DNA from 4 places in the Paenibacillus humicola genome. Region 1 is predicted to be linked to each of the others. Evidence: riboswitches for the same ligand, from Rfam matches in the RefSeq annotation. Region 1 holds a riboswitch; each other region holds the start of a gene.

Region 1 (7,169 bases):
CGGTCATGACGGGCAAATCGAACTGCCGCCAGACATCGTTCGTGCCGATCATGATCGACAGCCAGTCCGGCTTTTGCTCCAGCACGTCGGTCTGCCAGCGCGCGGCAAGGTCGCGCACCGTATTGCCGCTGATCCCCATATTGACGACCCGGACGCCGAGCTCGGGATAAACGGCCGTCAGCAGCGCCTCCACATTGCCGGCGTAGCCTCTGCCAAGCGCGTTGAACAGCCCTTCCCCGACCGGACGCGCCCGGTCGCAATCGGTGATCGAATCGCCGATCATAACCAGCTTATCGTGTTTCCCCAGTAACATGCGTTTCCCTCCCAATCAATATTGGCCTAAGAAAAATTGGTAAATTTTATCGTTCATGCCCGGCAGCCCTTCATGGCCGAAGTCCGGGAAAATTTCCACTCGTTTCGCCGAAGCGATTTTGTTGAAGGCGGCAAACTGGGTCGACGGCGGGCAAATCGTATCCATGAGCCCGGTGCCCATCAGCACGTCCGCCTGGATCCGTTCCGCCAAATGCTGCACGTCGATATAGCCAAGCTTCGTGAAAATGTCCGACTCGCGCTCATGCTGCGGATCGAAATGGCGGAAATACGTGCGCAGCTCCGCGTAAGCGTCCTTGGCCAAATCCATTTCCCATATGCGGCGGTAATCGCTTAAGAACGGATAGACCGGCGCCGCTTTGCGGATGCGCGGCTCAAGCGCGGCGCAGGCGATCGTCAGCCCGCCGCCCTGCGACCAGCCGGTCGCGTATACCTGCTCCGCGTCGACCTCCGGCATGCCCATGGCGATGCCGGCAAGCTGCGCGGTGTCGAGAAAAATGCTGCGGAACAGCAGATTGTCCGGCTCATCGTCCAGTCCGCGGATGATGTGCCCGTGATGCGTGTTGCCTTTGACGGAGCCCGCATCATCGGAGCGGCCGCCCTGGCCGCGGCAGTCCATGGCAAAAACGGAAAAGCCGAGCGAGACGTAGCCGAGCCGCTCGTGCCAATCGCCGACGTTGCCCGTATACCCGTGAAATTGAACGACCGCCGGGTGAGGCCCGTCCGCTCCGCGCGGCCGGGCGTACTTGACGTGAATGCGCGCCCCCCCGACACCGGTGAAATACAAATCGAAGCATTCGGCCGAAGGCGTCTGGAAGCGGCTTGGCACAAGCTCGATCTGCGGGTCGACCGCGCGCATTTCGGCCAGTCCGCGATCCCAATAATCGTTAAAATCGGACGGGCGGGGGTTAATTCCTGAATACGATTTCAATTGCGATAAGGGCATATCGATAAGCGGCATTTCGAATCACGATCTCCTTTCAGATGAACAGCGAATACTTTCATGTTACGTGCAAATCCTCCCTATTGTAAAGCGGTTTATACAAAAAAGGGACGGGGGTTATCCCCGTTTGCCGGCCGTTTCAACGTGCATGTTCGGAAAACCGCCGGGGCACACTAGAGGGACGCATACAGGAAATCTTTAGGAGGGCCTTAAAGACATGATTTCGCTTTACGGCGCGAGAAAAACCGTACTGATCCTGCTCGCGGTCGCGCTGACCGACTGCCATGCCGGCGGAGCGCACCCCGGCTCCGAACGTTTATATATGCCGTACGCAGGCGGATCCTCCGCTCCGGTGACGGCCTATACCGCAGCTAAAACGCAGGATGTACCCGAAACGGCGATCAGTCCTGAAATTAGAGGGAACGACCGAAACGAAAAGGCGGCATCCGCTTCTTCCGCGGACCGTAAAAAGAAACGAAAAAAACGGCCGGCTCGCAGCCGCGCGGGTAAGCAGGCCGCCGTCTCGTGGGTCGCGATGCAAAAGCGGTACCCGGGAGCGTTCTTCGTCTGGGGGCCGCGCGGCACGCGGCGCGCGGCACTGACCTTCGACGATGTACCGGACCCCCGATATACGCCGCAGGTGCTGGACATATTATCGCGGCACAAGGTGCGCGCAACGTTTTTTGCCGTCGGCTGGCGGGCGGCGGCTTATCCGCAGCTCGTCCGGCGGATGAGCCGGGAAGGCCACGTCATCGGCAATCATTCTTACAGCCATGCCGTCTTCTCCCGGCTGCCGATCCAACAATTCCAGCGTGAAATCGTCCGCACGGATGCGGTTCTCCGCCCGCTGGCCGGCTACAGCCCGAAGCTGGTGCGGCCGCCGTACGGCGAAATCATGCCGAAGCAGGCGGACTGGCTGAAGCGCAGCGGCTTTATCGTCGTCAACTGGGATGTCGATTCGGTCGACTGGCGGGGTATCGACAGCAGTAAAATCATGGCCAATATCCAAAAAACGCTGCAGCCGGGCTCCATCATCTTGCTGCATGCCGGGGGAGGAACCGGTCAGGACTTGTCGGGTACGCTGAACGCGCTGCCCCGCATCATCAAGCTGCTCCGTGCCAAAGGTTACGAGCTTGTAACCGTCCCCGAGCTGCTTGGCCGCCCGGCCGAGCGGCAATCCGGCCGTTGACAACGCAAAGGCGGTCCCCCGTAGGAGACCGCCTTTGGCTTTTCGGTCAAAAAAGACCCTTTGAAGACCACTCGGAAGGCGGAGCTTGCCGTGCATAAACCGAAGACGCTCAGTCAAGCACATACACCTTGACGTATTGAAAACCGAACTGCCGAGCTTCCGACTGCGAATCCGGAACGAAAATATCGATTCGGTCACCTTTGATCGCGCTGCCCATATCCGTCGCGATTCCGATCATGCCGCCTTGCGGCAGGCCATCGTAGTCATAGCCGGTAATATATACTTTGCTGCCGAGCGGGATCCGCTTCGGATCGACGGCGACGGTGCCCAGCTTCAGCGGATTGCCGAAATAATCGATCGGGCCCCAGCCGTTCTCCGACGGATCCGACGTGTATGCGCTGGCCTTCGCTTGTACGACATCCGACACGTCGTAGGTTTTGCCGCCTACGGTGACGGTATTTTTATTGGCGGCTGCAGGAGCGTTGGAACCGGCAGCCTTTATGGCCTGCGCGCCGGCCCCGGTATCGCCGCCCGGCTTCGAAACGGCCGGAATGGTGATGCTGAGACCGGCGTAAATGTTATAGGGATCGATTGTCGGGTTGGCGTTCATCAGCTTGTCCAGCGGAACGCCGTACTTTTTGGACAGCAGCCAGAACGTGTCGCTGTCCGTCGCTTTCACGGCGGTTGCAGCATGCGCCGCGCCGGCGTGAAGGAAAAACGCAATGCCAAGCGCTGCGGCCGCCGCGCTCTTCTTCCAATGACGATAGAACAAAGCCATATCCTCCTTTATTTACGAAAACGCGCCGCGAAGCACGCGTTCCGTCATCGCGGGGACGAGCGGTTAATCCGCCCTTGAACCCGCATGCGGCCTGCGAGGTTAGTTGTCGGATTCGGGCCAAAGGAGTTCGGCCCTACGCCCGGCTGACGCCGTGCGACTCACCCCAAGCGGCCGCGCCTGCCGGCGCGGGACCGCAAAGTCCGTACGGCCGATCACGGTTGGATTGACCGTATCGGCCGGCGGCAGGAAACGGTTTCTTTCGTTTCCTGAATGTCCCCCGTACGTTAAGTTTCGGCTCGCGTTAGAGAATATCACATTCCAAACCCCGCTGTGAACCGGAAAATGGTGCCAAACACGCCAAACCGGCGCTGTCTGCGGACTTCAAGCCACAGAGCGACGTTCATGACTTGCGCCAGTCGGCAGCGGCTCTCGCCTTCAAACCGGCGACTATGACGCCAATTCCCTCCTCCATGATGGGGAGCGTACGGACGAGCAGCTCGCCGAGCGGCTCGGCATGGTCCGAATAGGTGCTGACGAAGCCCTGCACGTAATAAAACAGCATACGGGCCGCCTGCAGCGCATGCTCGTCCGGCAGACTGCCCGTCTCGTCGATCGTCAGCCGCAGCGAATGCATAATGTGGGCGAACAGCCGGTTGCGGAGGCGGTTGACTTCAAGCGCGGGCTCCGGTTCGTCGACGCGGACGGAGCCGGAGGTGAACAGCACCTTGTACATTCCGGCATTGGTCAAGCAGAACTCGACATATTCCCTGCAAATGGCGGTCAGACGCATCAGCGGGGCCTCCGCCGGATCGGGCCGGTCCAGCTGCTCCCGCATGCGCCGTTCCAGCTGCTCGAGCGGCGGAATGGCGATCTGCTGCAGCAAATCTTCTTTGCTTTTGTAATACAGGTAGATCGCCGTATGCGAGCAGCCGGCCGCCTTGGCGATTTCCCGCATCGTTACCGACGGGTATCCCTTATCGGCAAAGAGGCCGGCGGCCGCGCTGCGGATATTCGCTTTTATATCTTCCGTAAGCTTCTTTCTTCTCGTCGTCATCCAGACCGTCAACCTTTCCGTTTTCCGCAGACGTGTTATTTGATAACCAATGGTTATATCTTACGTCCGGTTCGTCACCGGGTCAAGCCGGCCCGGCCGGAAGCGGCGGCAGGATGCAAAAAAAGCGGCCGCTCCCGAGAGAGCAAACCGCTTATAGCCGCCGGAAAGAGGCTTGTCCGATTAAGACGTAAACTCCTGAACCCACTCGCCGTTATAGTAAGCGACGCCGATTTTGTTATAGTTCGCGTTCATAATGTTGGCGCGGTGGCCCGAGCTGTTCATCCAGTCGTTCATCACTTCCTGCGGAGAACGCTGGCCTTTGGCGATATTCTCGCCCGCATAGGAGTACTGTACGCCGTATGCGCGCATCATGTCGAACGGCGAGCCGTACGTCGGCGAATTATGGTCGAAATAGTTGTTGGTGTACATGTCCTTCGCTTTATCCAGCGCCACTTTCGTCAGCAGCGCGTCCGAAGAAAGCGCGGACAAGCCCGCTTTGGCGCGTTCCTGATTCACCAGCGAGATGACCTGCGAAGCGAAATTGCTTTGCGATACGTCGCCTGCGCCCGTTCCGGCGTTCGTGCCGCCGCCTGCCGGCGTGCCCGTTTGAGGTGTTCCGTTCTGAGGTGCGCCGTATTGGGGTGCGCCGTTCTGCGGGTTCTGCGGGTTCTGCGTTGCGCCGTTAAACGGCCACGGCAATGTCCACGGAAGTTTGATCGACATGCCCGGCCAAATGACGTCCGGATTCGTGATCCCGGAATTCGCCGCAATCAGCTTGTTCAAATCGATGCCGTAACGCTGGGAAATTTTACTGAGCGTATCGTTCGACACCACATTATACGTGACGGAGGTTGTATTCAATGTGGCCGCTTCCGCCTTTGGTATGGCCGCAGCTCCGCCAAACACGATCATTCCGGCTGCCAGTGCGCCGGCCAGTCCTGCACGAATCGGTTGCATTTTCATGAAGAAATCCCTCCAGTTTCTGGTGTATTGCTGTCGTTCCCGACGCCCCTCATGGTAACATAGCTTTTTCGCCCATTTCACGCCGTAAATAATGGAAGCCGCATCGGCCGGAACGTATATGCAAGCCAAATGGATCCTCCTTATTCGCAAAATGGATTTATATTCCGCAGCTTTCCGCTTTGGCCGCTCATCCTCGAAAGCCATTCATTTCTGCGGAAATCAACGGATCCAACTCTATTTTCACCCGCTTTCGGAAACGTTATTCCATCCCCCGTTCGAACCTCGTTTCCGCCTGTAAAAAGGAAGATTAACCCATAAATTAATTTTCTCTCATTATAATAGAAACAGCGTTTGGTATACGATAACGAACCGCAGTTACTACCTTAAAATACATTAACTATACCGGTCAGCCGTTAACTGAACAGTTTTTCAGTTCTTATGCGGTTATGCGCGTTCCATTATAATGGGTTGTGGACAAAACGAAACGATGTTGGAGGGGATACCATGAATTATAGAACGCTGGGTAAAACGGGGCTGAGCGTATCCGAAATCGGCTACGGCGCCTGGGGAATCGGCAAAGCGATGTGGCTCGGCGCATCCGACGACGAGTCGGTGCGGGCGCTGAACCGGTCGATTGAGCTCGGGCTGAATTTCATCGATACGGCGCTCGGCTACGGGGACGGGCACAGCGAACGCCTCGTCGGACAAGTCGTCCGCGAGCGGAAGGAACCAATATTCGTCGCAACGAAAATTCCGCCGAAAAACATGAAGTGGCCGGCGCCCGCGGGCATTCCCGCGAACGAGGCTTTCCCGGCGGAGCATGTTATCGCTTGTACGGAGCAAAGCCTGCGCAATCTCGGGCTCGATACGATCGACGTGCAGCAGTTCCACGTCTGGTCCGACGAGTGGGTCGGCCAAGGCGACTGGCTGGAAGGCGTCCGCAAGCTGAAGGAGCAGGGTAAAATCCGCTATTTCGGCGTGTCGATCAACGACCATCAGCCGGCCAACGCCATCAAGCTGATCGAAACCGGACTGGTCGATACCGTGCAGGTCATTTACAATATTTTCGACCAGAGCCCGGAGGACGAGCTGCTGCCGGCTTGTCAAAAGCACAATGTCGGCGTCATCGTCCGCGTCGCGCTCGACGAAGGCGGTTTGACCGGCCGGATTACGCCGGACACGACGTTTGATGAAGGCGACTGGCGCAACAACTATTTTCGCGGCGACCGGAAGCAGCAGGTGTACGACCGCGTAAACCGCATCGTCTCCGATCTGGGCATCTCCGCCGATGCCGCAGCCGAAACGGCGCTTCGCTACGTGCTCAGCCATCCGGCCGTATCCACCGTCATTCCGGGAATGCGAACGGTACGCAACGTCGAGCTGAACATGCAGGTCGGCGACGGCAAAGGACTGCCCTCGGCGCAGGTCGACAAATTGAAGGCGCACCGCTGGATCCGCAATTTCTATCAGGCTTAAAGCCTGTAGAAGGTCCATGTCTACACCGATTGAAGGCGCACCGCTGGATCCGCAACTTCTATCAGGTTCAAGTCTGCAGAAGGTACATGTCCCCAATTACGGCGGACTTTGAATTGGATTCCTTCAGCGCCGCGCTGGCGGACAGAAATGTGTGATTTTCATACAGCGCAAACCCTCCGGAAAAATCCGGGGGGTTATTTAGTAAAAGCAAGTCCATTCCTGCCGCTGCTTTGAGCTTGTTTGTATATTCCGGAGAAGGCCGCTGCTTTCCGTTAATCCACGGCGCCGGCCGTTTCTTCTCGGGCGGACGTCAAGGTTACACCGGCTCAGCCGTTCATACGCAAGGAGACAATGAGCGCCCATTCCAGTCCGCTCATCGATTCCGGCGAGAAATCCGCCGTGCGAATGGAATTGGAGCTGGTCGCCTGCATGCCCC
Region 2 (7,169 bases), 4.2 Mb from region 1:
CCCCGTCCGGCAGCACAAGCTCGATGCCGTTGTCCTTGGCGTTGCCGTAAGGCTTGTATGGGAGCAGCCGTTCGAACTGCCGCTCGATCGCCAGCAGCCACGTCCGGTTGATGCGCCGCCCGAACACGCTGTGAATAATGATGCGTGTCTGGTTCATCAAATCGCGGTAATGCTCGATCATGATCCGGCGGTCGGTCGGCAGCCCGAGCGCCCGGTGCTGCGCCGAGGCAAGCCCGATCAGCTCGGACGCCGCCAGCCGGTCGAGCCCGTACTCGGCATCCAGCCAATCTTCGGCGGCTTCCTCGCGCCCGCGCACCCGCAGCTCCTCGCCGGACGGGTTTACTGCCGCCAGATCGGGGGTCTTGAAGCGTTCCGCATCCGCGCCGGGCAGCCGGGAGTCCGGGCCGCCGGACTCCGCCGAATGCCCGGAGCTTGCTGCCGGACCATCGGAGCTTGCTGCTGGATCCGCGCCCCGCCCGAGACCGGCAAGTCCACTTCCGTCCCCGCCGCGCCCGGCTGTTTCCGGGCTCAGCCCGAACCGGTCCGCAAGCTCGCGCAGGAATGCGCCGAGCCTGGTGCCGAGCTCGTAGCTGCGGCCGCCGGGCTCGGCCCGCCAGAACGGGATCTCGCTGAAACGGTTCGGTGCTTCCTTCACATAAACGCGGTCGTTCTCGATGCCCGTGATCATCCAGGAGGACGTGCCGAGCTGGAACACGTCGCCGACGCGGCTTTCGGCGATATATTCCTCGTCCAGCTCGCCGAGATGGCTGCGGCTGTCGGCATGGTGAACCGGATAGGCCGAGCTTTGCGGGATCGTGCCGGCCCCGGTGATGGCCGCCATCGCAGTGCCGGCGCGCTTGCGGAGCAGACCGGCGCCGCGGTCCCAATCGATCAGCGGCCTGGCGAACGGATAGAAGCCGGCCAGCACCTTAAGCGCCGCCTCCAGCCGTTCACGCGGCAGGCTGCGATAGCATTCGCTGCCGGCGACCAGCGCATACAGGCTGTCCACCGACAGATCCCCGGCGGCGACAATCGCGGTCATCTGCTGCGAGAGCACGTCGATCGGCGCTTCCGGGAGCGAGATCGCTTCAATGCTTCGGCTCGCAATGTCGCGGCACAGCACCGCCGCCTCCGGCAGCTCGCTCCGGCTCCGCGCCAGGATGAAGCCGCGGCTGACGCCGCCGACGGCGTGGCCCGCCCGGCCGATCCGCTGGATGCCGGCCGCAGCGGTCTTCGGCGAGTCGATCTGGATGACGACGTCGACATGGCCGACGTCGATGCCGAGCTCGAGCGAGGACGTGGCGACCAGGCAGCGAAGCTCGCCGGCTTTGAGCATCCGCTCGACTTCGAGCCTGCGCTCGCGCGACAGGCTGCCGTGGTGGGCGCGGGCCATTTCGTATCCGGCGGCGTCGTTCAGCCGGAGGACGAGGCGCTCGCACAGCCGGCGGCTGTTCACGAAGAGCAGCGCCGAACGGCTGCCCTCCATCAGCTGCATCAGCCGCTCGACGATCGGCTGCCACACGGCGTCGCGCGTTTTGGCCGGCCGGCTCAGGTCGGGCATCGTGACACGCACCTGGATCGTTTTCGTCATGTCGCTTTCGACGATCCGCACGGGCCTCTCCGCGAAGCCGAGCGGGTGGCTGCCGCCCGCGCCCGCAGCGCGGTCCGCTTGGCCGATTGCCGATCCCGCCGTCACATCCGCGGCAGCCGAACCGCCGCCCGGACCTTCGGCGCGGCCTGCTTCGGATGCCGCCGCTCCGGCCGTCTCCGCGGCGTCGCCGGCCCGCTCCCAGCCGCCGAGAAACCGCGCGACGCGTTCGAGCGGCTTCTGCGTCGCCGATACGCCGATCCGCTGGACGGGGGAGGGGCACAGCGCGGACAAGCGCTCGAGCGTAAGCGACAAATGCGCGCCGCGCTTATCCGGGGCGAGGCCGTGAATTTCATCGACGATGACGGTGCGTACAGTGCGCAGCATGGCGCGGCTCTTCTCGCCCGTCAGCAGCAAATAGAGCGATTCCGGTGTCGTGACGAGCACATCGGGCGGCCTGCGGATCATTTTGGCGCGCTCGGAGGAAGGCGTATCGCCCGTCCGCACCGCGGTGCGGATCCCGGGCCAGTCGTCCTGTCCGTCTACGGGGCTTTCCGCCCGGAAGCGTTCGATATCGTCGATAAAGCCGGTCAAATGGTGCTGGATATCGTTGTTGAGCGCCTTCAGCGGCGTCACGTACAGCACGCGCACCCCCGGCTCCCGCGGGGCCGTTCCTTTGTCCGCTGCCGCTTTGTCCCGCGCGAGCCGGTCGAGACAGGGGAGCAAAGCGGCAAGCGTCTTGCCGGAACCGGTCGGCGCGGCGATCAGCGTATGCCGTCCGGCGTCGATGGACGCCCAGGCTTCCAGCTGCACGGGGGTCGGCTCGCCGAAGGCTTGCGCGAACCAGCCGGCAAGCGTCGGATGAAAGGCGGACAGTTCCGCACACATTTCGGTCACCGTCGAAAACTCCTTTCTGCGATTTTCCTCTGCAAGGGACAGCTTGAAGTGGTACCATTATACCCGTTTTTTGGTCAGTTTGCGCACAGGCCCACATAGGAATAGAAAAAACGGCCGCCGCTTGCGGCGGGGACGGGAGGATGCCGGATGGCAAAATGGCGGGAAAGCCTGGATGCGCGAAGGGAGGAGTGGAAGCAGGTGGAGGAGGCGCTTTCGCGCACCCTTGCGGGGCGGTCGGTGCTGCGCGTCGGGGGACCCGGCGCGCCGAGACTGGCGGCGCCGGCTTCGAAATCGGTCCGGTCGGGCGAGCTTGCCGGCGTCGAAGGCACGTTCGAAGCCGGGTTAGCCTGTTTTTGCCTGCGCGAGCTGCCGGCGGCGGAGCGAAGGGATTTTCTGAACCTGTGGCATTCGCGTCTGCGCGACGGGGCGACAGCGGTGCTGGCCGACCGGCGCGGCGAAGGCTGCGAGACCGCGTTTCAGCTGCACGAGCTGTTTGCGCCGGCCGGAACGACGCTCGACGTGCAGGTCGGCCGGACCTTCTGGTGGGTGCGCTACAAGGTGAAGAAACCGATTGACGCCGCGAGATCATGATTTGCTCGGATCAGACGCTCATCCTGCCGCCCCTGCGCCGATGGTTTCATTTCGTTCCCGAAACGCCGCTCATCACGAGGGTAAACAAAAACGCAGCCCGCTTGTCCGGCAGGCGGACAGGGCAGGCTGCGTTTTTGACTCCTCTATAGGAAAGGGGAAGCTTTCGCCTTCTTTTCACTATAGATCGAAGCCGGTTCTTCCTGAAGGGCGGAGCGAATTAATCGGCGTCTCCGCCGCCGTCCGGTGCATCGGACGGTTCGTCGGCATACTTTTGAAACGTATCCGGGCTCATGACGCGACGCGCGGTAACAAAGCGTTTCGAGTAGTACGAATCGCTGAGCGCACTGATCGTCACGCCTTTGCTGGAGGACGAGTGGGCAAATTTGCCGTCCCCGACGTAGATGCCAACGTGCGAAATGCCTCTGCCGTTCGTATTGAAAAATACGAGGTCGCCGGCGATCAAGTCGCTCTTGTCGATTTTCTTGCCGAGCCTGGCTTGCGACGAGGATGCGTGCGGGATGTTGACGCCGAGTTTATCGAACACGTACATCGTAAATCCGGAGCAGTCGAATCCTTTCGTCGTGGTGCCGCCGTAATGATACGGCGTTCCGATCACGTCGCTGATGACGCCATCCATTTTGGAGTCCGCAAACACGCTTCCTGCCTGGAAGGCTGCCGCAATGACGAGACCGATCATGAGCAGCAAAACCTTTTTCAAAAGAGAAGCTCCTTCCAACGCCTGCGAGGTTAGCTGTGGGGTTCGGTTGAAGGCTCCCTATGATCGCCTCTGGCATCCGGCCCTGCGGATACCGGGATCAATTCACCCAGAGTGGTTCCCCCGTTTCCCTTGCGGGAATTCGGCAAAATTTTCATCTTCGCTTACATTTCGATCATTTTCACACTTCTCCTTCCAAGTTCACAATTTGTTCACACATTAGAATTATGAAAGTGCAACTTTTTCGCGTTTCACTCGTACAGCGGGTTTCCGGGTTTTCAGATGGCCTATTTTTTCGGCTAAAGCGTTCTTCGGGAGCGGGGCGGCGGTTCGCCGTCCTGTCGAAAAAGGGGCAAAATCCGGCGGAGGCGCAGCGTACGTCAAAAAGACCGTTTCGTGACGGAAGCGGCCGCGGTTTTGTTCCGGACGAGCGTAGTGGGAGCCCTTGGAATCCGCACCGCTGGCGAAGCGGGATGCTCCTTACCTGCGTTGCCGGGACAATATTACCACTGATTGTATAGGGGGAGGGAGTATAGTATAATATAGATTATGAAGGAGGCGAGTCAAAATGAGCGTGGAAATGGAAATGCTGGGTCAAGTAAATGAACAGGATTCCAATTGTTGCGGAACCGATGGAACGGGACGAAAAAGCCATCATTCGGATAAAGTAAAAAATAGTTTGATCAGCCGTCTGAATCGGATTGAAGGTCAGGTTCGCGGCATTAAAGGGTTAATTGAGAAAGATACGTATTGTGACGACGTTCTGAACCAGATCGCCTCGATTCAATCCGCTCTGAATGGAGTCGGAAAACTTTTGCTGGAGCATCACCTGAAAAGCTGTGTCATCGAGCGTATCCAAGAAGGGGATACCGAGGTTTTATCGGAACTGATGATCACCATGAACAAACTCATGAAATAAAACCCAAGCCCAGCAGCGCTTGCTGCTTTTTCTTTAACCGATAATATACGGTACTGGGGTATTGTAAAAGATGTTGACTAAAAATAGGGTAGTGGGGTATACTACGAGCAAGGAATTGAACAAGAGGTGAATGATTGTGGAAACAAACGCTGCACAAGAAACCAAACAAACGACTTTGCAAATCACGGGCATGACGTGCGCCGCTTGCGCGAACCGAATTGAGAAGGGCCTAAACAAATTGGAAGGAGTCTCTGCCGCAAGTGTCAATTTTGCGCTGGAAAAAGCGAGCATCACTTACGACCCGGCGAAAATTGGCATAGGGAATGTGGAAGAGACCATTAAAAAGCTCGGCTATGATACGGCTAAAGAAGTGGCTCTGTTTAAGCTGGAAGGGATGACGTGCGCCGCTTGCGCGAATCGCATCGAGAAGGGACTCGGCAAAATGCCCGGCGTGGCCGGTGCATCTGTCAACTTTGCGATGGAAACTGCTCGTGTTGAATATTCGCCGGGTGAAGTCTCGATCGAAGAGATGCAAAATAAGGTCAAACAGCTTGGTTACAGAGCGATCGCCAAACAGGAAAGTGAAAACGCAGATGATCACCGCGGCCATGAGGTCAAGAATCAAAAACGGAAACTGCTCCTTTCGGCAATTCTTTCCTTCCCTCTCTTGTGGAGCATGGTTGCGCATTTTTCATTCACCTCATGGATCTACTTGCCGGAAATGCTGATGAATCCATGGTTTCAGCTTGTTCTGGCCACTCCTGTACAATTTTATGTCGGCAGACAGTTTTACGCAGGTGCATATAAGGCGCTCCGCAACGGCAGTGCGAACATGGACGTTTTGGTCTCGCTGGGCACTTCGGCCGCTTACTTCTACAGCTTGTATCTGACGATCGATTGGGCCGCGCAAGGAGGCAGTGTCCATCACGGACCGTCTTTGTACTATGAGACGAGTGCGATCCTGATCACGCTTGTTATTTTAGGGAAGCTATTTGAAACGCTCGCTAAAGGCCGCACATCGGAAGCGATCAAATCGCTCATGGGTCTGCAGGCAAAAACGGCTTTGGTTGTTCGTGAAGGTCAAGAGCTGACGATTCCAGTGGATGAAGTTATCGTAGGGGACATCGCGCTTGTCCGTCCCGGAGATAAAGTGCCGGTAGACGGCGAAGTTCTTGAAGGCATGTCTTCGGTCGATGAATCGATGCTGACCGGAGAAAGCCTTCCTGTAGAAAAGAAAGCCGGGGACTCCGTAATCGGCGCAGCGATCAACAAAAACGGCATGCTGCGTATTAAGGCGACAAAAGTCGGCAAAGAAACGGCACTAGCGCAAATTATTAAAGTCGTGGAAGAAGCGCAAGGCTCGAAAGCGCCGATTCAACGGGTAGCGGACAGCATCTCCGGCATTTTTGTCCCGATTGTCGTCGGAATCGCAGTTGTCGCTTTCCTCGTATGGTATTTCTTCGTGACGCCGGGTGATTTTGCAACGGCATTGGAAAAGGCCATCGCGATCCTCGTCATTGCTTGCCCTTGCGCACTCGGTTTGGCAACGCCGACCTCAATCATGGCGGGATCCGGACGCGCCGCGGAGCTTGGTATCTTGTTCAAAGGCGGCGAGCATTTGGAGCAGACACATAAGATTGACGCGATCATTCTGGATAAAACGGGTACTGTGACGAAAGGCAAGCCGGAACTGACGGATGTATTAACAGAAGAAAACGAAACGGAATTCCTTCAACTCGTCGGCGCGGCCGAAAAAAATTCGGAGCACCCGCTTGCGGAAGCGATCGCTGCCGGCATCCGTGAACGAAATATCGAACTGCCGGGAACCGAGTCCTTCGAGGCGATTCCGGGATTCGGTATCAAAGCCAGAGTAGAAGGAAAACAACTGCTCATCGGCACGCGCCAATTGATGGAGAAGTACGAAGTCGATGTGAAGCATGCTTACGAGTCGATGGCTCGTTTGGAAGAAGCCGGCAAGACGGCGATGCTGATCGCGATCGACAACCGGTATGCCGGGATGGTTGCAGTGGCGGATACGATTAAAGAAACCTCGAAGGACGCGGTTGGCCGTTTGAAAGAGATGGGGATTCAGGTGATCATGATTACCGGAGACAACGAACGGACGGCGAAGGCGATCGCGGCCCAAGTCGGCATCGACCATGTACGTGCGGAAGTGCTTCCGGAAGGGAAAGCGGAAGAAGTGAAAAAGCTGCAAGCGCAAGGCAAAAAAGTGGCCATGGTCGGGGACGGCATTAACGATGCGCCGGCACTGGCGACAGCGGATATCGGTATGGCCATCGGTACCGGAACCGATGTGGCGATGGAAGCGGCGGATGTAACGCTCATGCGCGGCGACCTGGCGAGCATTCCCGATGCGATCTATATGAGCCGTAAAACAATGAGCAACATTAAGCAAAACTTGTTCTGGGCACTCGGTTATAATACGCTCGGGATTCCGA
Region 3 (7,169 bases), 3.7 Mb from region 1:
CGCCGGGATGACGCCACGCGGCCACATGATGGCCGGCCCCGGACAGGAAGGCGCCGAGGCTCATTTGTTTTCTCGTTTCGGTGGACATACAAGATCACTCGCTTTCTTGAATGGCTTGCTGCCGGACAAACGCAAAAAAGGAGACCGCCAGCGCTGCAGGTTTGCAGTGCGAAGGTCTCCGGTAGTCCGGTCGAATTCATTTAATTCCGATTGGAACGGTATGTTATAAAAGGTAGCAGATCGGATTCCATCCGTCAATCCTTTTTTTGCGCCGTCAGCAGCGGGTTCTCCGTTGACAGAAACCGGGACGAGGAGTAACATGAAGACACTTATAAACCCGATCCGTACGGTCGGGTTTAATCGCCGATATGCCGTAAACGTTTACATCCTGCTGTTACACTCATGCGGCTGCGGCTTTTTGAACCTTAATCATGAACGGGAGGCGCGAAAATGCAGTATCGCAAGCTTGGCAGAACGGGGCTGAAGGTATCCGAGGTCAGCCTCGGCGCGATGGCGTTCGGAAGATGGATCGACGAGGAGGCGTCGGTGAAGGTGCTGGACGCCGCGCTCGATGCCGGTATCAATCTGGTCGATACGGCCGACGTGTACGGCAAAGGAATGGACCTGTCCGACCCGCTGCAGACGGGCGAATCCGAGACGATTTTGGGCCGCTTGATGAAGGGCCGCCGGGAAAAAATCATCCTGGCGACGAAGGTGCACGGGCGCGTCGGAAACGAGCCGAACGACGCGGGGCAAAGCCGGTATCATATTTTTCGGGCGATCGAGAACAGTCTGCGGCGGCTGAACACCGATTACGTCGACCTGTACCAGGTGCACCGCTTCGACCCGGAGACGCCGCTGGACGAGACGCTGGGTGCGCTCGACGATCTCGTGCGCCAGGGCAAAGTCCGCTACATCGGCTGCTCCAATTTTGCCGCCTGGCAGATCGCCAAAGCGCACGGCATCAGCGCGGTGCGGCAGCTGCACCGCTTCGAGAGCGTGCAGCCGGAATACAGCCTCATTACGCGCAATATCGAGCCGGAGCTTGTTCCGTTCGCGCTGTCGGAAAGCGTCGGCATCATCGTGTACAGCCCGCTCGGCCGCGGCATTTTGTCCGGCAAATACCGGCCCGGTGAAGCGCCGCCGGCCGATTCGCGTCTGGCCGCGGGCGAGCAGCGGCTGAAGGCGCTGATCGGCAACGAAAGGAGCCTGGCGATCGTGGATATTATTCGCCCGCTTGCCGAGCGCCGCGGACTTTCGCTCGCGCAATACGCCCTGGCGTGGGTGCTCAGCCGTCCAGGTATCACGTCCGCCATTCTCGGCGCGTCCAAGCCGGAGCACATTACGTCGGCGGCCGGCCGCTGGGACGAACGGCTGTCGCAGGAGGAGCTGGACGAAATCGACCGTCTGACGGCGCATTTGAACAACATCGGAAAATCGCTGGTGAAGCAGTAATTCCAGGATGCGGACAAACGAAATCCCCGGAGCCGAATTTCGGCGCCGGGGATTTTGTGTTCGCCGGTGCGAGTTGGTGGGTAATTGCAGGCTGCAGCCGTGCCTGTCGCCGCTGCTCAAAAGCGCTTTTCGCTGCCGAAGCCGCAAGCGGCACCCTGACCGCGAACGCTGCGGCTGCGAGCCGCCGCGGCAGCCGCGCGCGGCTTCTTCGGCGTCCAAGGCACTCCTGCTACGGCTGCGAGCCGTCGCGGCCGCTTACCATATCTTCCGCAGCACCCAGGGCGCGCCCGTTACGACTGCGAGCTGTCGTGGCCGTAGCTCGCACCTTCCGAGCCGTTCAGGTTCGAACCGGCTTTCTCGTTCTCCGCGCTGCGCTTGTACGCGACGACGACGATGCTGCCGTCCGCAGAGTCGGACAAATCCCGCTCGAGCTCCTGCAGCCGTTTGATTTCGGCGGGCGTCAAATCCGCCGGTGAATATTGCATTTTACCGCCTCCCGGTCAGTGAGTCTGATCCTATTATTGCCCGTTTCAGCGGGATTTACCCCCGTTCCCGGACATGCAGATACGAACCGCGCGGAACAAAATAAACGGCCCGTGCAGGCATTTTGCCCGCGCAGGCCGTTTGTTTTTCGGAGGCTTGGAGAAGAAGGGCTATCCTCCGTAGCTGTCCCTCCAGCGAAGCAGGCGCCGTTCGAGGAACCGGACGAGCGAATCGGTCAGCTTCCCGACGAGGGCGAAAATGAGAATGCCGACGAACACGATCGGCGTTTGCGAGAACTGCCGGGCGTCCATGATCAAATAGCCGATCCCCGCGCTCGAGCCCATGAGCTCTGCGACGACGAGGCCGAGCCAGGCGACGCCAAGCGACAGCCGGATGCCGAGCAAAATGTTCGGCAGAGCCGCGGGCACGATGAGCAGCGCGATCTGCTTGAAGCGGCTGTACTGCAGGACGCGGGAGACCTCGAACAGCTTGATGTCGACGCCGCGGATGCCGAGAAACGTATTGACGTAGACGGGGAAAAAGGCGCCTTTGGCGATCAGCAAAATTTTCGACAGCTCGCCGAAGCCGAACCACAGGATGAACAGCGGCGTTACCGCCAAATGCGGGATCATCCGCAGCATTTGCAGCGACGGATCGAGCGTCTGCTCGAAACGGCGCACGAAGCCGACCAGAATGCCGAAGACGAGCCCGAGTCCCGCCCCGAGTCCGAAGCCGAGCGCGGCGCGGTACATGCTGATTTCAAGATGGCCGAAAAGCTCTCCCGTGCGGATCAGGTCCGCGAAGGCGGCGGCAATTTCAAGCGGCGTCGGGAGAAGCGTCTCCGACGTCAGCCCGAGATTTCCGGCCGCCTGCCATGCGGCGAGCAGAATGACCGGCAGCGCAAGGCCAAGCAAGGCGCCGCGCGACTTGGGCCCGGGCCTCCACTTCTTCGCCGGCGTCTCGGCAGGGGAGGACGGCGTCCCGATTCCGGATGCCGGAGGAACGTACACTTTATTCATTTTTTGATCACCTCATCGTTAAATTGGGCCCGGTCCGGCCGGTCAGATACTGTAGCTGGCTTCGGGCTTCGGATCGTCGATTTTCTCAAACTCGCCGATGATGCGGACGCGATATTCCTGGAAAGCCATTGACGTTTTCTTCCGCGGAAAAGGCAGGTCAATCGGCACGACGCTGCGAACCGAGCCCGGGCGGGGCTTCAGGATGACAACGCGCTCCGCCAAATAGATCGCCTCGTCGATATCGTGCGTGACGAAAATCATCGTCGTCCGGTTGGTTTCCCAGATGTCGAGCAGCACCTCCTGCATATGGCTGCGGGTAAAAGCGTCCAGCGCGCCGAATGGCTCGTCGAGCAGGAGCACCTTCGGGCTGCGGAGCAGCGCCCGGGCGATCGATACGCGCTGGGCCATCCCGCCCGACAGCTCGCGCGGGTACGAGCGTTCAAACCCCTTCAGCCGGACAAGCCCGATCAGCTCGTCGACCTTCTCCCGCACCTCCGGCTTCTTCAGCGAAAGATCCCCCGCAATATTACGTTCGACGGTCAGCCACGGGAAGAGCCGCGGCTCCTGAAAAATGAACCCTTTGTCGATGCCCGGTCCGATTACCTCCCTTCCGTCAAGCCGGACCGCTCCGGTATGCTCCGTATCGAGGCCGGCCAAAATTTTCAGCAGCGTGCTTTTGCCGCAGCCGCTCGGTCCGATGACGGTGATGAATTCGCCTTCTTTCATTTGCAGGTCGATGTTGTGCAGGGCCTGCACCGGCCCGGCCTTGGTTTCGAAGCGCCGGTTCAGGCCGGCGATGTCGATTTGGACGGCACTCACGCACATTCGCTCCTTTCGCTTTGCGCCCCATAAAAAAAGAGGCATTTTCGCCCTTTAGCGAAAATGCCTCCGTTTGTACGGTTGGCGCCCCTATGCGGTTTATAAATCGTCTTAATCTCATAAATCCGATAAAAATTATTGTATATGGAAAACATCGTAACAAGGCGGAAGCCCGATGTCAATGCCTTTTTGCTTCCTTTTTTGCCGCCCTGTTCAAGCGATGCTGGTGCGGGTTTTCAGCGAAATCCACAGCAAGAGGCCGCGATCATAAGGCCGGCCGATAAAACGGCCTGCAGCGGCGGAAGGATACACGAAATATCGCTTCATACCGGTCTTTTCTATTCTTTACAGCCGAGCCCCGGCGGAGTATGATTCGATTCGTGATTATTTCGCAGTTTATTTTATTATTGGATCGCTGAATTTCCGCCAGACAGGCGGAAAGCGGGGGAACCGACAGTGCGGGACCGGCCGGGGCCAAGAGCCCGGTTCGATTATCGCACGGGGGTGAATCGCATTCGGACCTTATGGGTCCCGGACGCGTAGGGCGACTCATGCCGCCCGAATCCGGCAGCTAACTTCGCAAGCGTGGACATGGGAGGCGGATATGAATTGTAAACGGACCTGAACGGCCGCAGAGGAACAGGGAGACTCTGTGTTTTTGTGCTGTGCGGAAATGGTTATTGATACGAAAGTAGTACCCGGCTAAGGCCGGGCAATCCGGGAAAAATAAAAAAGCGCTCCGGACGATTTTCAAAGGAGAGTCCACACTGATGGTAAATAAATTGAAGCGCTTCTTGATCGGGCGGCCGATGAAGTCGACCGAGCTTGAAGACGAGAAGCTCGGCAAGCTGAAGGCGCTCGCGGTGCTGTCGTCCGATGCGCTGTCGTCCGTCGCATACGGCACGGAGCAAATTTTGCTCGTGCTGATGGCTGCTGGATTCGCGGCCGTCTGGTATTCGCTGCCGATTTCGCTGGCCGTGCTGGGGCTGCTGACGGTGCTTATCCTCTCGTACCGCCAGACCATCTACGCCTATCCGACCGGAGGCGGAGCGTATATCGTGGCCAAAGACAATCTGGGCGTGCCGACCGGGCTGGTGGCCGGCGGATCGCTGCTTGTCGATTATATTTTGACGGTCGCGGTGAGCTCGTCTGCGGGAACGGACGCCATCACGTCGGCATTTCCCGTGCTGCACGATTACCGCGTGCTGATCGCGCTTGTCATGATCGTGTTTCTGACGATTATGAATTTGCGGGGCATTACGGAGTCGGCTTCGTTATTGGCGGTGCCGGTGTACCTGTTTGTCGTCGCGATTTTCGTCCTGATTATTTCCGGCTTGATTAAATATGCGGCGGGCGGCATTCATGCGGCGGCTCCCGAAATCGGCACGACCGTATCGAACATCAGCCTGTTTCTGCTGCTGAAGGCGTTCAGCTCGGGCTGTTCGGCGCTCACCGGCGTCGAGGCGGTGTCGAACGCCATCCCGAACTTCAGGCAGCCGGCCGAGCGCAACGCGGCGATGACGCTTATGATGATGGGCCTCATCCTGGGCAGCATGTTCATCGGCATCAGTGTGCTCGCTTATTTGTTCGGCATTGCGCCGGATCCGAAGGAAACGGTCGTCTCGCAGATCGCCGAATCGACCTTCGGGCGCAGCGTGCTCTATTACGCGATCCAGGGGATCACGGCACTTATTTTGTTTCTGGCCGCGAATACGGCGTATTCCGCTTTTCCGCTGCTTGCCTTCATGCTGGCGAAGGATAAGTTCATGCCGCATATGTTCAAGGTGCGCGGCGACCGGCTGGGATTCTCGAACGGCATTATTTTTCTCGGCGTCATGTCCATGCTGCTCGTCATCGCCTTCCACGGCGATACGGAAAATCTGATTCCGCTGTACGCGGTCGGCGTATTCATCCCCTTTACGCTGTCGCAGCTCGGGATGATGGTCCGGTGGGTCCGGCTGAGGCCGCCGGGCTGGGCCGTGAAATTCGCGATCAATACGATCGGCATGCTGACGACGCTGACGATCACGCTCATTTTCATTTTTACAAAGTTTACGCAAATCTGGATGGTATTCGTTTTTCTGCCCGTCGTCATCTATTTGTTCAACCGTATTCACCGGCATTACCGGAACGCGGCCGAGGAGCTGCGCATCAACATCAAGTCCGACAAGCCGTGCATCAAAGGGAGTACAATCGTCGTCCCGGTCGCCGGCATTACGCGCGTCGTACTGAACTCGATCAGCTATGCCAAATCGCTGACCGACAACGTGCTCGCCGTCTACGTCGGCTTCGACGATGAGGAAATCCGGAAGATGGAGGAGCGGTGGGAAGAGTGGAATCCGGGCATCCGGCTGATCGTGCTGCGGTCGCGCTACCGCAGCGTCATGAAGCCGCTCATCAAATTTATCGAGACGGTGGAATGGAAAACGGCGGAAACCGACCATATCACGATTCTCATTCCGCAGTTCATCACGAAGCATTGGTGGGAAAACCTGCTGCACAACCAGACCAGCCTGCTGATCCGCGCCTACCTATACAACCAGAAGGACGTCGTTATCGCCACGGTGCCGTTCCATCTGAACCGCTGATGCCCTCCGGAATTTCGCGGCCGGTAAAACGAGTGCATCCTATCGTTAATCCTTCCTCGTAAATGCCGTGCAAAACGGTGGGGAAAACCGCAATCCGGAAGAAATCCATCTGCCGCTATCGTGATACGATAAAGGAAGATTTCTAACTCCCGCAGATGAAAGGAAGGATAACGAATGGCGAAACTGACGCCCTACATTTTCTCGGAGGATGCCAAAGCGCAGGCCGATTTTTACATCGAGGCGCTCGGCGGAAAAATGAACTCCATCTTGTTGCACGGCGATCTGCCGGATGCGAAGGAAGAGATGAAGGATAAGGTGATGCATCTTTGCGTGGAAGCGGCGGGCGTATCCATTTTTATGTCGGACATTGCGAACATGCAGGTGAGCCGGGGCGATTTCATTAATCTGGCGCTCGAATTCGGTGCGGAAGCGGAAGCTTATGCCGCTTTCGAGAAGCTGTCCGAGGGCGGCGTCGTGCATGATCCGCTCAAGCCGGCTTTCTGGGGCTCGCTGTTTGGCCGGCTGCAGGATAAGTTCGGCGTCAGCTGGATGATCACGACCGCATCGGCAGCGCAGGAAGGCTGAATGCCTCGCAGAGAAAAGCCGAATTCATCATCTATCGTGAGGCCGCCGGAGCATCCGGCGGTCTTTTTGTATGCCTTCCCCTACCAAGCCGGGCAGATAGGAACCCCCGCGCATTCCGCGGATATGTCGGCGATAACTAAATTTGAACGTCTTAGGCACCTGCTGCATGAATATGGGATTTCCAGCAAATACTAATGCGGACAGGAGGTGGCCGCATGTG
Region 4 (7,169 bases), 4.3 Mb from region 1:
GCAGCCCCGCTTCGATCAGCGCGCGGCTGAGCGCGGCGAATTCGTGCAGCGTCAGCGTCTCGCCCCGGCGCGACGGCTCGATGCCGCAGCCCTCCAGCAGCGGCGCTACAAGCCCGCGGCGGTCTTTGCCGACGAATGCCGTCAAATTGTTGGCAATCGTTTTGCGCCGCTGGGCGAAGCAGGCTTGCACGGTCCGGAAAAAATGCTCCTCGTCCGTCACGTCCGCCGCCGGCTTGTCCCGCAGCGTCAGCTTGATGACCGCCGAATCGACGTTCGGCTGCGGAATGAAGACGGTATGCGGCACGATACATACGAGCTCGGGCACGCAGTAATATTGGACGGCCACGCTTAGGCTGCCGTATTCTTTGCCGCCCGGCTTTGCCGCCATCCGCTCGGCCACTTCCTTCTGAATCATGACGACGATATGCTCGAGCGGCAGCTTCTCTTCGAGCAGCTTCATCAGGATCGGCGTCGTGACATAATAGGGCAGATTGGCGACGACGCTGACGCCCTGCAGGCCGCCGAATTCCCGCGCGATCAGCGCGCCGAGATCGAGCTTCAGCACGTCACCGTGCTCGATGCTTACGTTCGGCGTATCCGCCAGCGTATCCCGCAGGATCGGGATGAGCCGATCGTCGATTTCAACGGCGGCCACTTTACCCGCGGCCAGCGCGAGCTGCTGCGTCAGCGCGCCGATACCGGGGCCGATCTCGAGCGCGCCCTTCGTTTGATCCAGCTCGGCGGCCGCTACGATTTTGCGCAAAATATTTTGGTCGACCAGAAAGTTCTGGCCGAGGCTTTTCTTAAAGGTGAAGCCGTGCTTCGCGATCAGATCGCGCGTCCGTCTGGGCGTGGCGATGTCCTGTACCGCCCTGTCTTCCGCCAGTACGGGCCTGCCGCCGCTCTGCCGCCGGGGCGTCCGTTCGTCGTTCATTCGTCCTCCAATTCCCGTTCCATTCGCTGGAGCGCCGCCGCAAATTCGGCCTTGGTGATGCGGAACATCGTGCACCGCTTGAAAAACTGTTTCCCGTTCGCGTAGCCGATACCGAGCAGATTGCCCATGCGCAGCCGCCTGTCCGACGCTTCGGAATGCACAACCAGCCCGGCCTGCATAAGATCGTCCCACGAAATTTCCGGCGCGGACAGGCTTTCCGATTCCGGCACCTCGGTCCTCACGCTCGACAGCGCGCGCCGTATCGCTTCCGGCGATGCGTTCTCGACGCCGATATCGCCTTTATACAGGGCTTCCTCCTGCGGGAGAAACGCATGCTTGCAGCCGGGCACCCGCTGCGCGACGATTTTGCGGATCCGTTCTCCGGCATGGTCCGGATCGGTGAAAATAATGACGCCCCGGCGCTGCCTGGCAAGCGCCACCCGCCGCAGCACGTCTTCTCCAACGGCGGAGCCGCCCGTCTCAATCGTCTCGGCCTCCACCGCCCGCTTGATCGCGACGGTGTCGTCCTTCCCTTCGACGACAATGATTTCGTTGATCATAAGATAAGCCGATCATTCCCTTCAGACAAACTGCAAAAAGAAGAGGCAAGCGCCTCTTCTTATCATGGCATATTTCGATTCGAATTACGAATATGAATAAATCACAACCGGTTCGCTATACGGCTTCCGGTTTTTTCGGACCGATGACATACACGGTGTAGCCCCGTTTCCGGCCGAATTTGTTGGCATACGATTCGTTCTCAAAGTAGACGTCGATCTTACTGCCTTTGATCGCGCTGCCCGTATCCTCCGCACGCCGGAAGCCGATGCCTTCGATATAGACCCACCAGCCGAGCGGAATAACATCCGGGTCGACGGCGATCGTGCGCCCTTCCTCAACGTGCGTCCCCGAAGCCGTAACCCCGTACAGCGGGTGCGACTCGCTCTTGCCGGTTGAGGCTGCGTCTGCGGTATAGGCGGTCAGCGTCACGTTTCGTAACACTTTCTTAGCATTAACCGTTATGCCCCGCTTCGTCAGCGTCTGAACGCTCGGTGATCTGGCCGAGAGCACGGTAACTTTGGGCTCCGGCTTTTTCGTGCCGACCGCGACGATCTGATCCTTCTTGTCGGTCTGCATCAGCTTCGCCACCATCGACTGGGACACGAGCACGCCGTCCGCGAAAATGTTTTCATATCGCTTCACAACGGTGCCTTTTTTACCGGTTCTGACGACCTTTTGACTGCCCTTTTCAAGCTTCGGATCTTCCTTCTTGATGACGCTGAAAGGCAGCGTATACCGGTTCTCGGAATATTTCTTGTCGATCCGGGTCACCCGAACCGCCATATTCGGCTTCACTGAGGTCTCGGGAGCAGGGAACACCTTATCCTGAGGCCGTACCAACAAATGAGCTTCCTCGATCGCTCCCTGTACCGTTCTTTCTGTCGTGTACAACGTTCTAACCTTGCCGTCGGCCTTCACGACGACCGGAACCGCTTTATCGATGACGACCCTGTCCCCGTCCTTTACTTCCGCATTCAGCGGCATGGACACTTTGTCATGCGGTCCAATCGTGATGGCTTGTTCATCCAGTAGGCGTTGCAGGACCCGCTCCTTGGTGGAGACCAGGCTCTCGCGTCCATTCACTACTACGGAGACGTGCTTGTCAGCAGAAGCCGTTCCGTACAACAACACCAGAAACATGAAAGTCATAGCGATTGAGATCAGAGCGCTTAGCACAATTAAACGCACGTTCTCATGCTTCCATCGCAATGCGAAAGACATGCTGGATGATCGTTTACCATGGGTGTCCTTAAACGGGAATACGCCCACTTCTTCGGTCCTCCTTACATAGCCCCGCCGTCGAGTGTTACGCATGATACATTTGACGCGACTATAATGATTTGCGTGCAGACACGCTCTTCGGGTTTCCCCAAAGCTCACCTCCATGATAAAACCCTATGTCATCGGGTAAAGCAATATTAACCAAAAAATAAAGAAGCCCCGAATGACAGAGGATCTGTTTCGTGGCTTCCGCAATGAAATCGGACCATGGATTGGCTGCACGAGGTTGATCTCTCTTTGAACGCTTGCGAGGTTAGCTGTCGGGTTCGGGCGAGAGAGCCGCCCTATTCGCCTGTGCCCGGCGCACCGGTGCGCCTGCCTGCGAAATTCACCCCTAGAAGAATTCGATGCTTCAGTACGGTCCGCGTAAGGGCCTTCCTTCTGCAGCATGTGGTTCCCCCGCTCTCCGCTTCCGGAGATTAAGCGATAATGGTTTGAAATCCGTTTTTCAGTTTCAAAACTTTCTGAAAAGAATCATACCGTCTTTTGCTTCGCATTGTAAAGAAGCGATTAAGGACGATTTTAACGAATTTACAGGAAAATAAGACGGTATACGCGCAATATCTTCCGTCAAAATCAGTTTTTTCGCTTGAAAAGTCCCGAATCCTTGCGATATAAGCTTGATTCATTCAATTCCATAACATTTTTTGGCATTTTCCGTTGTGATTTTTGAAATTTCTTCCAGTGTTTTCCCTGTTATTTCCGCTGCCGTCTCGGCTACCAGACGAACGAATGCGGACTCGTTTCGTTTTCCGCGATGGGGGTGCGGAGCCAAATATGGCGCATCCGTTTCGATCAGCAGCCTGTCCAAAGGGACGCGGGCCAGCACTTCTTTCGGCACGCGGGCGTTCTTGAACGTAACCGGTCCGCCGAAGGAAATATAGAAATTCATCTCCATGCACTTTTTCGCCGTCTCCCAGCTGCCGGAAAAGCAGTGCATGATGCCCCCTACTTCGCTTGCTTTTTCTTCCTGCAGCAGCCGGACGATATCTTCGTGAGCGTCGCGGTTATGAATGACGATCGGCTTTTTTTTCTGCCTGGCCAACCGGATCTGTTCGCGGAAAACGCGGTGCTGAACCTCTTTAGGAGACGTATCCCAATGATAATCCAGGCCCGTTTCGCCGATTGCCACCACCTTCGGATGATCGCACAGCGATGCGATCCATTCCAAATCCTCCGGCTTCATGTCGATGCTGTCGACGGGATGCCAGCCGACAGCTGCATAAATAAAATCGTACTGCTCGGCAAGCGCGATCGTGGATGGAATCGTTTCGCGGTTAAAGCCGATATTGACCAGCATATGGACGCCGGCTGCCCGCGCTCTTTCGATCATTTCCGCGCGGTCGTCGTCGAACTTATGCGAATCCAGGTGAGTATGCGTGTCGATTAATAGCGGCTGCATCATCCTATTCCCCTTTCTATAAGAAACCGAAAAATGCACGAATATGCGGACGAAACAAATGCGCTGATTCACGCACCGTTTCCTCAGGGTAATAGATATGGTATTTGCCCTGATGAAGGCCCGTGATAGAACGAACGATTTCGGAACGCTCGGAGATTTCGGACAGACGGCCCTCTCCGTCAAGGAGCAGAATGGGCGGTTTTTCGTCCTTTTCCGTAAGCGATCGCGCTCCCGGACGATATACATCATAAGGCATATCGTAGGGAAAGTCGATTTCCAGGTCGTATTCGGGGTCCAGGCCGGCGGCAATAAACTCGCTTCGAATTTCTTCCCAAAGCCCGTCGTCCGCGTCTTCCATCGCAATGTACTTGTACAGCCTGCGGTGAAGGAACCGGCGGCACAGCGCCGAGAGCCGCGGGTCCGGCTCGCTTGTCCACTGCATAAAGACGGACTGCACCAGCGCCTCGTCGAGCGCCAGGTAGCTGTCAACGCCCAGCGTGCCATCCAGCAGCCGTCTAAGCGGATCCAATATGAAACGAAAGGGATAGTCACCCCCATATAATTCGCTCGCTCTGCGAAATATTTGCCGAAGTATGATCTCGGAGCTCCGCGTCACCGGATGGAAATAGACCTGCCAATACATTTGGTAGCGCGACATGAGATAATCTTCAACGGCATGCATGCCGCTCTCTTTGACAACAATTCGCCCTTGATAGGGGCGAAGCACGCGGAGAATCCGGTCCAGGTCGAATGTGCCGTAGTTTACGCCGGTAAAATAAGCGTCCCGCAGCAGATAATCCATTCGGTCGGCATCCATTTGGCTCGATACGAGACTGATCACAATGGGGCGGTCGTACGTTTTGCGGATGACGCCGGCTACATGCTCTGGAAGCGATGGATCATATTCGCGCAGCACGCGGTTGATCTCGGTATTTTCCAGCAAGATGCGGCATGTCCACGCCTCATGGCTCGTGTCGAATATCTGCTCGATCGAGTGGGAAAAAGGACCGTGTCCGACATCGTGGAGGAGCGCTGCGCAGAGCGCGATCAGCTTTTCTTCCCGGGGCCAGTCCGGGTAAGCGCTCCGTTCGAATTGAGAGATGATTTTTCGCGTAATTTCATAGACGCCCAGCGAATGCGAGAAGCGGCTGTGCTCCGCGCCATGGAACGTCAAATACGACGTGCCGAGCTGCCGGATCCGCCGAAGCCGCTGAAATTCCTGCGTATTGATCAGTTTCCAGATTAAATTTTCCTGCACATAGATATATTTATGGACGGGATCTTTAAATACTTTCTCTTCCGCAAGCGGCGGATGCCTAAGATTCATGCTCTTCCCTCCGATTCGACAATAGGACACCATTTCGACAATATTAGTCGAATATATGTCGAAAAATGTCGCAAATGGATTTCCAAATGTCTATTCCCTATTACAGCCCCCATTGAACAATAATCCCCCTAAACAATGGTCTGAAGGGCAAAGTGCCCAATATTTCCGGTTAAAATGTGGTTGACTATTATGGGAAACGTTGGTACTATAGATACAAGAAAAGATAGAATTTTGTCGAACACTGGCGAATTACCACCTGAGAGGAGAAAATAGGTTCATGATGAAATCCACTGGTATCGTTCGTAAAGTTGATGAACTCGGCCGTGTCGTAATCCCGATCGAACTGCGCCGCACGCTTGGTATCGGCGAGAAAGACGCGCTTGAAATTTATGTAGACGGCGAACGGATCATGCTCAAGAAATATGAACCGGCCTGCATCTTTTGCGGCAATGCCGAAAATGTCACTTACTTCAAAGGAAAAATCGTCTGCAACGTTTGTTTGAGCGAAATGCCTTCCCCGATTACAAAATAAGAGACAAAAATGAAATTATAGGTTATAATACATTTACCGAACTTGTTAATTCTAACCTTTTTTATACTCCTTACTGCCTTCCTGAGCCAGAACCCGCTTAGGAAGGTCCTTTTTTATTTTCGCATCAATTCGTTGTAGACTTCACGCTTCGGAAGACCCCGGTCCTGTGCCGCTTTCCTGATCGCTTCCTTGCGGTCGCCCGTCTCCGCTTCGTAACGCTGCACGTGCTCGGCGACGCTGATCTCCTTCCACCAGCGGGCTTCGTCTTGACGTTCTGCCCGTTCCTCCTCGCCTGCGCCGTCGACCACCAGACAATATTCCCCGAGCGGCGGATGCTCGCTCAGCCATGTTAGACATTCGGAAATCGTCCCGCGAACCGCTTCTTCATGCCGCTTGGTCAGCTCCCGAATCATGGCGGCTCGCCTGTCGCCCCAAAGCTCGAGCATGACGTTTAAGGTCTTCGCGATGCGGTGCGGCGATTCGTAGACAATGACGGTCCCTTCCTGCATGCGCAGCCGCTGCAGCCATTCATGAAGCGGTTTCCGTTCGCGCGGTGGAAAGCCGGCAAAAACGAACCGGTCCGTTGAAAGCCCGGACATGATGAGGGCGGACAAGGCGGCATTGGCTCCCGGAACCGGCACGACCGGAATGTCCCTCTCGACCGCGGCCGCCACCAAATCAGCCCCCGGATCGGATATCGCCGGAAGCCCCGCATCGCTGACGAGCGCGATTTGATGCCCTTCCTCCATAAGCCGGATCAGCTCCGCGCCGCTCGCCTCTTTATTATGCTCGTGATAACTGACCAGCCGCGTCCCGATTTCAAAATGGGTCAGCAGCTTCCGGGTTTGCCGGGTATCCTCTGCCGCAATCAGATCGGCTTCCTTCAGCGTCCGGATGGCGCGAAAGGTCATATCCTCCAAATTGCCGATCGGCGTGCCGACCAGATACAGCATCCCCTGCCGCCGCGCTTCGGCGTTCCCCGATTCAAAGCTTCGCTGCACCTTCATCCTGGTCCCCCCTTGCGTCCCGGTCGTTGTTCCCGTAATAAATCCGTAAAATCTCTTCATGATAATGTCTTTCTTCATTATAAACAATCAAAGGCGGCAGCAGCTTGACGTCGGGTTTCGCGTCC

The links. A riboswitch is a leader RNA that binds a small molecule or an ion and turns the genes downstream of it on or off. The one in region 1 is predicted to bind cyclic di-AMP.
Region 2: linked by a shared signal. The riboswitch ahead of PD282_RS00705 (C40 family peptidase) and the one ahead of PD282_RS19930 (3D domain-containing protein) in region 1 are both predicted to bind cyclic di-AMP.
Region 3: linked by a shared signal. The riboswitch ahead of PD282_RS02970 (APC family permease) and the one ahead of PD282_RS19930 (3D domain-containing protein) in region 1 are both predicted to bind cyclic di-AMP.
Region 4: linked by a shared signal. The riboswitch ahead of PD282_RS00140 (ubiquitin-like domain-containing protein) and the one ahead of PD282_RS19930 (3D domain-containing protein) in region 1 are both predicted to bind cyclic di-AMP.

Annotation. Positions count from the first base shown of each region.
Region 1 is NZ_JAQGPL010000001.1:4,334,778-4,341,946, forward strand. It holds gene PD282_RS19915 (SGNH/GDSL hydrolase family protein) at 1-313, opposite strand, end outside; gene PD282_RS19920 (acetylxylan esterase) at 329-1,291, opposite strand; gene PD282_RS19925 (polysaccharide deacetylase family protein) at 1,491-2,462, shown strand; gene PD282_RS19930 (3D domain-containing protein) at 2,572-3,234, opposite strand; cyclic di-AMP (ydaO/yuaA leader) riboswitch at 3,315-3,547, opposite strand; gene PD282_RS19935 (TetR/AcrR family transcriptional regulator) at 3,641-4,294, opposite strand; gene PD282_RS19940 (CAP domain-containing protein) at 4,475-5,257, opposite strand; gene PD282_RS19945 (aldo/keto reductase) at 5,762-6,733, shown strand; gene PD282_RS19950 (hypothetical protein) at 7,060-7,169, opposite strand, start outside.
Region 2 is NZ_JAQGPL010000001.1:144,294-151,462, forward strand. It holds gene PD282_RS00695 (DEAD/DEAH box helicase) at 1-2,476, opposite strand, end outside; gene PD282_RS00700 (hypothetical protein) at 2,633-3,076, shown strand; gene PD282_RS00705 (C40 family peptidase) at 3,294-3,794, opposite strand; cyclic di-AMP (ydaO/yuaA leader) riboswitch at 3,798-3,949, opposite strand; gene PD282_RS00710 (metal-sensitive transcriptional regulator) at 4,378-4,710, shown strand; gene PD282_RS00715 (heavy metal translocating P-type ATPase) at 4,847-7,169, shown strand, end outside.
Region 3 is NZ_JAQGPL010000001.1:622,192-629,360, forward strand. It holds gene PD282_RS02945 (LLM class flavin-dependent oxidoreductase) at 1-88, opposite strand, end outside; gene PD282_RS02950 (aldo/keto reductase) at 451-1,455, shown strand; gene PD282_RS02955 (hypothetical protein) at 1,746-1,940, opposite strand; gene PD282_RS02960 (ABC transporter permease) at 2,109-2,957, opposite strand; gene PD282_RS02965 (ABC transporter ATP-binding protein) at 3,000-3,782, opposite strand; cyclic di-AMP (ydaO/yuaA leader) riboswitch at 4,180-4,379, shown strand; gene PD282_RS02970 (APC family permease) at 4,547-6,364, shown strand; gene PD282_RS02975 (VOC family protein) at 6,539-6,949, shown strand; gene PD282_RS02980 (SOS response-associated peptidase) at 7,165-7,169, shown strand, end outside.
Region 4 is NZ_JAQGPL010000001.1:23,803-30,971, reverse strand. It holds gene rsmA (16S rRNA (adenine(1518)-N(6)/adenine(1519)-N(6))-dimethyltransferase RsmA) at 1-934, opposite strand, end outside; gene rnmV (ribonuclease M5) at 931-1,494, opposite strand; gene PD282_RS00140 (ubiquitin-like domain-containing protein) at 1,610-2,683, opposite strand; cyclic di-AMP (ydaO/yuaA leader) riboswitch at 3,003-3,212, opposite strand; gene PD282_RS00135 (TatD family hydrolase) at 3,402-4,178, opposite strand; gene PD282_RS00130 (HD domain-containing protein) at 4,195-5,505, opposite strand; gene PD282_RS00125 (AbrB/MazE/SpoVT family DNA-binding domain-containing protein) at 5,783-6,037, shown strand; gene rsmI (16S rRNA (cytidine(1402)-2'-O)-methyltransferase) at 6,151-7,044, opposite strand; gene PD282_RS00115 (tRNA1(Val) (adenine(37)-N6)-methyltransferase) at 7,022-7,169, opposite strand, start outside.